One region of the Brevibacillus sp. NRRL NRS-603 genome, then DNA from elsewhere that is predicted to be linked to it. Evidence: riboswitches for the same ligand, from Rfam matches in the RefSeq annotation. Region 1 holds a riboswitch; each other region holds the start of a gene.
What was found. Region 1 has a riboswitch for S-adenosylmethionine ahead of C7R94_RS24160 (2,3-diketo-5-methylthiopentyl-1-phosphate enolase). Riboswitches for the same ligand answer to the same signal wherever they lie in the genome.
Positions count from the first base shown of each region.

Region 1 (2,197 bases):
AATCGCTACAATGTTGTCTTTTTCAGTAATCGTTCCGTCGAAATCGCAGAACAGGACGAGCTTCTTACTCATCGTGCGCCACCCCACTTTTCTAGGGCAATCGCTAATTCTTGTGATTCCGCTGCAGCCTCTTCCAGTGTTCGGCCTGCGGTGACAGCCTCAATCGCGGCAACGAATGCTCTCGCACCTGCGGTTGCTCCACCCGGATGACCGTGGATTCCGCCTCCTGCATTGACGATTTGATCCAGACCGAAGTCTTTATAAAGCTGTGGAATCAGCCCCGGGTGAATACCGGCAGACGGAACCGGGAAGGAACGTCGCACACCATTCAGTGGGTCGGTCAAATGCTTGGCGAGCTGCAACGCTTCTGTTTTGTCCAGGGCGACATTGCCGTATGGAGATGGGAAGAGCACCAAATCTGCCCCAGCTACACGCATCAACGTACCGAGTAGAAGCGGGGGGGCGATGCCATAGTCAGGTGATGGATAGTAAGCGCCTGCCAATGCTGGATGCGCCATGATCGGTACGTGCACATCAGGATCGGCTGCCAAACGGTGCAGGGCATCGAAGCCAAAGGCCAGTACGTTGAACAAGAGGCAGTCAGCACCAGCATCTACCGCACGCTTCGCTTTTTCGTTCAGCTCATGCACAGGTCCAGTCAGGTTAGCTGCATAGAGGACGGGCTTGCCTGTTTCGGCCTCGGTCTCCTGGGCGATCTGCTTGAATGCTTTGATCCGTTCGATGAAAGGAGCGCGGTCATCTGCAAAGAAGATTTCGTCATCTTTCACGAGATCGACTCCGCCCAAGGCTTGTGCTCGGAATTGCGTCTTCAGATCGTCGAAAGGAAGACCCAGGCACGATTTGAAAATGCTCATCAAGAGCGGACGGTTATGTGCCCCTAAACGTTCGCGCAGACCATCAATGCCGAACTTCGGTCCAGGAAAAGCCTGGAGGAATGAGTCAGGGAGTACGATGTCGACGAGCTTGATTTTGCCATCCATTGATAGTTTCCCGAATATTCCGGTCAACAAGGATGGAATGTCCGCTGTAAAATTGCGAGTCGGATAGCTGACGGTAATTAGACCGCGTGTTTCTCCATTTTCCAGTGTCGCAAGCGGTGTCGCGCTCACAGCTTCCCCGAGATACGGCGCTAGCTCAGCTTGCTTGGCAAGCGGCAGGTCCGTCCAGGAACCGACTGTCATGCCGACAGCAATGGCTTGGGCCTTCATGTTCAAGTCTTTTGCTTGTGTGAGATAGGTGACGAGGATACGTTGTTCACTCATGGTACGCCTAATCCTCCTTGATTTAAATAAAAAAGCCTCCCCATTGAGCGGGGAGGCGGTTGTCGACTATGAAAGCGTCTCGTCTCCTCTCATCTCTCGGGTCAGTAGCCGAGATGAGCCAAAGCTGCTCGATCTCGACTCTTATCCGTTGGAATTAGCACCGTTTCGCTATCCAAGGTACGCAATGATGAGCGTACGATTCATGGTATAGCGCCGGTTGCCGGGCATCATAGGGCCAGTCCCTCAGCCAGCTCGCGATAAGAGTTATTCGTTTCCCCCATGATATGACGTTCATTGTCAGGAGTCAATCTTTGTTTTTGCAGAGAATGTGCAGCAGGTTATTAGGAAAATGAGACGAAGATGAAACTTTTTGGCAATTTCTTCGTGGTAAGGGCTGAAAGGGTGTGAACGGCTTGGGAAAGTAGGTCTGGAGGATGTGTACCAGCTGCACGTAAACGATATTTACCGCTATCTTTTCCGGCTGACACGAGATGAGAGGCTGGCAGAGGATTTGACACAGGAAACCTTTTGTCGCGCCTTCTCTTCCTTGGACGACTACCGTGGGGAAAAAGTTCGGCCCTGGCTGTTCAAGGTAGCCTATCACGCTTTCGTGGACGGCTATCGCAAGAAGACGAAACAACGATTTGCGTTTGTGGAAGCCTTGCCAGAGCGACCTGATCATTCGGCGGTTGATCCGGCAGAGCATGTCGTGAACAAGGAACTGTGGGAAGTGGCCCACGACTATTTGGAGAAGCTTCCAGAAAAGCAGAGACAGGTCATTTTGTTGTCTGCCATGCAGTTTTCTTACGCGGAAATGGCAGAGGTACTCGGGATCGAGTTGGCAGACGTCAAGCGTTCCCTATTTCGTGGACGACAAAAGATGCGAAAGTTGTGGAGGGAGGAAAGCCAGTGAT
Region 1 is NZ_PXZN01000037.1:30,212-32,408, forward strand. Features, by position in the region: gene C7R94_RS24155 (2-hydroxy-3-keto-5-methylthiopentenyl-1-phosphate phosphatase) at 1-72, opposite strand, end outside; gene C7R94_RS24160 (2,3-diketo-5-methylthiopentyl-1-phosphate enolase) at 69-1,283, opposite strand; SAM riboswitch class I at 1,370-1,547, opposite strand; gene C7R94_RS24165 (sigma-70 family RNA polymerase sigma factor) at 1,720-2,196, shown strand; gene C7R94_RS24170 (anti-sigma factor) at 2,196-2,197, shown strand, end outside.

Region 2 (2,197 bases), on a different contig from region 1:
TCTCGGAAAGCCGCTGACTGTAGCCGGCTTCTTGTTGCTTTTAAATCAAGGCGCATTCTTGATCGGGAGTATTGTTGGCGGGATGATGTTTGACCGCTGGGGCAAAATGCGCACCATCATTGTCGGTTCCATAGGTGTTATCCTGATTTCGCTCGGATTAGGTGTTACGCAGGATTTTACGATTTATGTTGTCTTGCTTCTGTTGAATGGACTTTTTTACGGATCACTTTCTCCTGTGATGAATGCACTGGCCGTCGTGTTATGGCCGGACGGAGGACGGAAAGGAATCAATCTGATTTATGTCTCCCTCAATGTGGGAGTTGCTGCCGGTTCTGCGTTGGGTGGCTTTTTGGCAAGTGTGTCATTTGCCTGGACGTTTTTCGGTAATGCCATCTCGCAAGTGATCGTCCTCGCCATGTTCATGCTCATTTTGCCGCGTCAGCTAAAAAAGGCGGAACAACAACGCCAAAACCCGACCGCTGGACAAAGCATGTCTGAAGAGGCAACTGGTGATGTGCCGCAACAACCACAGCAAGAGTCAAAGGTGGTATGGGGAGCCTTGCTGCTATTATGCGGGGGGCTATTAATTAGCTGGATTGTCTATGTACAATGGACGACGGTGCTGTCGACCTATATGCAATCCTTGGGTATTTCTCTTCGTCAATACAGTCTGCTGTGGACGCTGAACGGCGGTTTGATCCTGTTTGGTCAGCCATTGATTGCATGGGTCATTCGACGCTTTGCCCGTACGCTAAAAGCGCAAATGCTCTTGGGCGCTTATATTTTTGCCTTGTCGATGTTGATTTTGTCTCAGTCAACCGTTTATGCAGGCTTTGTAGCGGGAATGTTCATCATGACGCTGGGTGAAATGCTCGTGTGGCCAGCGGTGCCGGCAGTAGCTGCACAGTTTACGCCTGAGGGACGAGAGGGCTTTATCCAAGGACTGATTGCAGGGACTGGATCGGCTGGGCGAATGCTTGGACCATTGCTCGGCGCCTTCATCTTCCAATCAATTCACGCACAGGGGCTCTTGTTCGTGATGGCAGGCTTGTGTCTGTTGTCTGTTGCCTTCTTCGCCTTCCACACCTCTTTTCGAAAAAGAAGACATCAAGTGCCGGTACAGAATCAAGCATCTTGACACGGTTTACGTGCTCAAGTAGTATGATATAGACGAAAAAACAGTATATTCCGTGTGTTTCACTTATTCAGAGAGGTGGAGGGACTGGCCCTATGAAGCCCGGCAGCGGATCTGTTCCATGAGATGGACAGATGCTGTGCCAATTCCAGCAGGATTTTTTCCTGACAGATAAGGACGTGACCAAGCTGATCTCCCCCTTTTTCTGTATGGAAAAAGGGGGTTTTACTGTATTGGGCCCAAGAAAGGAATGGAAGAAAGATGCGCATTCAACCCTCCGACATGATTGATCGACTCCCTACCCAGTTTTTTGCGACCCTGGTGGCAAAAGTAAACAAGGTCATTGCGCAAGGCCATGACGTCATTAACCTGGGGCAGGGCAATCCCGATTTGCCGACACCGCCGCACATTATTGAAGAATTACAGGCGCAAGCGGCACAACCACTCCATCACAAATATCCGCCTTTTCAGGGACGCGTGGAACTGAAGCAGGCAGTGGCTCATTGGTATAAACAAGAATTCGATGTGGACCTCGATCCGGAGGAAGAAGTAGCGATTTTGTTCGGCAGCAAAACCGGACTCGTAGAGATTTGCCAAGTACTCATGAACGCAGGCGATGTCGCACTGGTTCCAGACCCTGGCTATCCGGATTATTGGTCGGGGGTTGCTGTTGTCAACGGACGGATGGTCATGATGCCGTTAAAGGCGGAAAATGACTTCTTGCCAGACTATAGCCAGCTGTCCCAAGCTGATTTGGATCGAGCGAAACTGATGTTTCTCAACTATCCGAACAATCCGACAGCAGTCAACGCACCACTGGAGTTTTATGAAGAAACCATTCGTTTTGCCCGAAAACATGAAATCGTCGTCTGCCACGACTTCGCCTATGGGGCGATCAGCTATGACGGGAAAAAGCCGGTCAGCTTCATGCAGGTTCCGGGTGCAAAAGAAGTGGGCGTAGAATTTTATACCTTGTCCAAAACGTACAACATGGCAGGCTGGCGTGTTGGTGCCATGGTAGGAAATCGCGAGCTGGTTCGCCTGATTAACCTCATTCAGGAC
Region 2 is NZ_PXZN01000046.1:71,307-73,503, reverse strand. Features, by position in the region: gene C7R94_RS25820 (MFS transporter) at 1-1,138, shown strand, start outside; SAM riboswitch class I at 1,199-1,313, shown strand; gene C7R94_RS25815 (pyridoxal phosphate-dependent aminotransferase) at 1,397-2,197, shown strand, end outside.
Region 2: another riboswitch for S-adenosylmethionine. It lies ahead of C7R94_RS25815 (pyridoxal phosphate-dependent aminotransferase); the one in region 1 lies ahead of C7R94_RS24160 (2,3-diketo-5-methylthiopentyl-1-phosphate enolase).

Region 3 (2,197 bases), on a different contig from region 1:
GGATCGCAGGGCAGGAACCCCAGAAAACTGTTTCGTCATCCCTTTCATCTGCAATGTGGACATGTTTCACACCTCCTGTTTACCTGCGTGTTCCCACCTCTATAAGGAAAAATCCCGTTGATGGATACGAATCAACGGGAAAAGCCAATTTGGTTCTTACTTGCCCCACTCTTGTACGTATTGGGACAGGTCGCCCATCGTTACTTTTTTATCCTTCGGCAGGTCTTCCTGTTTCACCAGCACTGGGTTCAGCTTCACGTTGTCTGGCACTTGCTCGCCTTTGATTTTTTGGAACACAGTTTGGGCATGGATGCGTCCGATATTGGATGGGTCTACCGCTGCCGTCGCTGCCCACGGAGAGTTTTCCGCCTGGATCATTTGCAGATCCTCATCACTCAAATCGATGGAGTATACTTTGATTTCCGTACGTCCTGCTTGCTGGATGGCACGTGTTGCGCCTTTGGCAAATTCATCCCAAGCCGCCCATACCGCTGTGATGTCACCTTTGTTCGGATACTTTTTCAAGATCGCTTCCATCTGCGTCTGTGTATCGAGTGCCGTATTGTTGGTAGCAGAACCGAATGCCGCAATCTCTTTCAAGTCCGGGTATTTCTTCTGGAAAGCTTCATACGTCACTTGACGTTTTTCCATTGGCGCAAAGCCAGCTACCCAAATTTTCACAATATTGCCTTTGCCATTTGTATCCGCCGCCAGCTTCTCCAGGCTCAGCTCTGCCAACTTGTTGTCATCCTGCGCCACAACTGGCACACCTGGAATGTTGATGTCTGTATCAAACAAGACAACCGGGATTTTTTTATCCACGGCCTTTTGCGTGCCCTGCTGTAACGCTTCTGCCGTACCATGGTCGATTAGAATGCCATCAAACTTTTGGTTCACAGCTGCATCGAGGTTGGATGACATTTTTGCCAGATCGGTATCTGCGTTGAATACAGTCAACTCGCCGCCGTTTTTCTCTACCTCTGTCTTCACTCCATTGATATATTGGGCGGAGAACGTCCCTACGTTTTGACGCATGATCAGTGCGATTCTCTTCGCCTTCTCTCCCGAAGCACCGCCGTTTGTGCTGCCTGTTCCGGTTGTTGCCCCGCTGCCGCATGCCGTCACAAGAACAGATGCTGCCAAAACAAGTGATGTGATCAGACCGAGTTTCTTTTTCATTGAGATGTTCCCCCTTTTTCTTTTTACTTCCTGAACCTTCTGCGTTTGAAGCGCTCCCGCTATTTCTTCCGAAGCGAACAGTCTTCACTCACTGCGGGGCATATGCCGAAGAGTAGACTGGAAATGCGCTTCTTCCCCACGACACCTACGCAAAAAATCCTCTTTCACAGAGAAAGAGGACAAAAATCGACAAGATTCTCGCCTCTTATCTGTCAGGTAATCTACCTGTTGGAGTTAGCACCTTGGCTCGAAAGAACACATTCTCTCGTGCTAGGTTGCCGGGCTTCATAGGGCCATTCCCTCAGCCTTCTCTTGATAAGAGTAGTTTCTATTTTCAAAACGTTTGTATAAGTATATACAGAATATAATCTGGCAATTACCTATCTGTCAACTAGGTTTACCGAAAGAATTTTCTTGATAAATATTCCAGTTTCTTCTGTAGCATCGAGAGGGATTTTGTTGTGTCTTGTCGAATTATCGTAGATTGATACAAGCCTAGCAAATATTTGCGATGGGGATGCTACATGAGTCTATTAAAAGAAGTCATTCTTCAATGGTTTTTTGCCATTATCCCGTTTGTGTTTTTCAACATTTATTACCGTGACAAAATGAGGAACTACAGCCGTTCCTTTATTGCCATTACCAGCTCAGCCTGCATGTTTCTCGCGATGACCTTCGCCCCGAGTGTCATGAATGGCATGTTTTTTGATATCCGACATGTCATCATTCTTTTCGGACTGGTTTATGGCGGAATCGAGATTGCCATGCTCCTTCTGATTGAAGCCTTGGTTTATCGGTACTACCTAGGTGGAGAAGGGACATGGGTTGCCATGCTGATCCTTACAGTCAATTTTGTCATATCACTCTTTTTGTATCGACACTACAAAGCCAGTTATCGGAAAACACTGTATCTTTTTATGACGAGTGCGATTTTTTCTACGGTTGCTTTAGGGACTACTTATTACTTTTTTCCCACCTATGTAACTCAACACCTCGTTTACTACACCATAGCGATTCC
Region 3 is NZ_PXZN01000045.1:18,566-20,762, reverse strand. Features, by position in the region: gene C7R94_RS25260 (sugar ABC transporter ATP-binding protein) at 1-63, opposite strand, end outside; gene C7R94_RS25255 (sugar ABC transporter substrate-binding protein) at 157-1,179, opposite strand; SAM riboswitch class I at 1,382-1,501, opposite strand; gene C7R94_RS25250 (ATP-binding protein) at 1,704-2,197, shown strand, end outside.
Region 3: another riboswitch for S-adenosylmethionine. It lies ahead of C7R94_RS25255 (sugar ABC transporter substrate-binding protein); the one in region 1 lies ahead of C7R94_RS24160 (2,3-diketo-5-methylthiopentyl-1-phosphate enolase).

Region 4 (2,197 bases), on a different contig from region 1:
GAGGCGGTCTGTAGGCGACAACCTGTCCAACCCCTTCCATCATTCGGTATGATTACCTTCCAGTCTAGGGAAAAAGACAACCAGAATCAAGGTGGAGAGGAAACGTTTGCCTATCAGCTAGGCGAAGGGTACAATGAACGTACAAAACGTTTGTTAGGAGGCTTTGAAATGGCTGAAACTGTTTCCCAATCTCTTTCCGAAGATTTATTTAAGCTCTTGCAAAAGGAGCGTTTTGTTACCTTGGGCACAGTAGACCATGAGTCAGGGGCACCATCGCTCAGCTCCTTGTCCTGGACGTATGCTGTCAGCGCCGATACGATTCGTTTTGCCGTGGATAATCGCTCACGTATTTTGGCAAATATTGAGAAGGAACCGCAGGTTGTCCTCCATTTGATTGGTGCCGGCTCGTCTTTCGCCATTAATGGTCGTGCTGTTGTCAAAACTGACCGCTTGGAAGGTGTTCCACTCAAGCTGGCCATGGCAGAGATTAAAATTGAGGCTGTTCGTGATATTATGTTTTACGGTTCCCGAATTTCCGTAGAACCTCAGTATGAAAAAACGTATGACAAAAACGCAGCAGCGAAGCTGGACAATCAAGTTATGACCGCCTTGAAAGATGCAAATTAATCGGGTGGAAATAAATTGTTGACAGGAATCCTGCCGATCCTTTAGTATTAGGGTCAATCGAATTGAATAGCAATCTTCTTATCCAGAGCGGCGGAGGGACTGGCCCGATGATGCCCGGCAACCAATCACCTGTATTTTTAACAGGGAGATAATGGTGCTAATTCCTGCAGAGTTATCAAACTCTGAAAGATGAGAAGGATTTGCTTACGGTGACGTAAACAAAGCCTTCTTTCAGAGGAAAGAGGGCTTTTTTGATGCCCTCGTACACTATTGGAGGGAGAGAAATAGACATGAAATTGGAAACGAAATTGATTCAGGCGGGAGTAGGTAGAGACGAAAAAACAGGGGCGGTGAGCTTTCCTGTTTACTATGCAACGGCTTATCGTCATCCTGCCTTGGGACAGAGCACTGGATATGATTATACGCGCACAGCTAATCCTACTCGCACCATTTTGGAGGAGACCATCGCTGAAGCGGAATCAGGAGATGCAGGATTCGCTTGCGCCTCTGGAATGGCTGCTGTTCATACCGTCATGGGCTTGTTTTCCCAAGGGGATCATTTAATCGTTTCACTCGATCTGTACGGGGGAACCTATCGATTGTTCGAGCAAGTACTCTCTCGCTATGGTCTGACGTTTTCGTACGTGGATTTGCGTGACATAGGTGCACTCCAAGATGCGATTCGCCCAGATACAAAGGCTATCTTCGTCGAGACACCAACCAATCCGCTTATGCAGATTACCGATATTCGAGCAGTAACGCAATTGGCAAAACAGCACGGGCTACTGACGATTGTAGACAACACATTCTTAACTCCATATTGTCAACGCCCGCTGGAGCTTGGTGCAGATATCGTCTTACATAGTGCAACCAAGTATTTGGCAGGACATAACGATGTGCTGGCTGGACTCATCGTAACAAAAGGGGAAGAGTTGTCGGAAAAAATCCGGTTTTTGCACAATTCAATCGGTGCTGTGCTCGGACCGCAGGATTGCTGGCTTCTCATTCGCGGGATGAAAACATTGGCATTGCGGATGGAGCGCCATCAATCCAATGCCTTGATTGTAGCGGAAAAGCTGCGTGAGCATCCGGCAGTAGCGGAGGTATTTTATCCAGGTCTGGCAGAGCATCCGGGGCATGAGATCCAAGTGAATCAAGCGACTGGTCATAGTGGGATGGTATCGTTCCGCGTACGCGATGTGGAGCAGGTGGGGTTGTTCCTGCAAAATCTGCAAATCGTGTCCTTTGCGGAAAGTCTGGGTGGTGTCGAGTCATTGTGTACGTATCCGGCGACGCAGACTCACGCCGATATCCCCCAAGAAGTGAGAGAGCATGTCGGTGTTTGTGATCGATTGTTGCGACTGTCGGTTGGCATCGAGCATCCAGATGATGTAATAGCCGATTTGTTTCAAGCCTTGAATGCTAGTTTGGCTGTAGGAGGGAGTGTACGATGAATTTCGCAACCAAGATCCTCCACGGTTCCACTTGCATTGACCCGTTCACAGGTGCGTCGTCGGTTCCGATTTATCAAGCTTCCACGTTTCATCAGGCTGATATCGATCAGCCAGGT
Region 4 is NZ_PXZN01000016.1:290,050-292,246, forward strand. Features, by position in the region: gene C7R94_RS16595 (DUF5665 domain-containing protein) at 1-21, opposite strand, end outside; gene C7R94_RS16600 (pyridoxamine 5'-phosphate oxidase family protein) at 169-627, shown strand; SAM riboswitch class I at 703-823, shown strand; gene C7R94_RS16605 (aminotransferase class I/II-fold pyridoxal phosphate-dependent enzyme) at 918-2,081, shown strand; gene C7R94_RS16610 (trans-sulfuration enzyme family protein) at 2,078-2,197, shown strand, end outside.
Region 4: another riboswitch for S-adenosylmethionine. It lies ahead of C7R94_RS16605 (aminotransferase class I/II-fold pyridoxal phosphate-dependent enzyme); the one in region 1 lies ahead of C7R94_RS24160 (2,3-diketo-5-methylthiopentyl-1-phosphate enolase).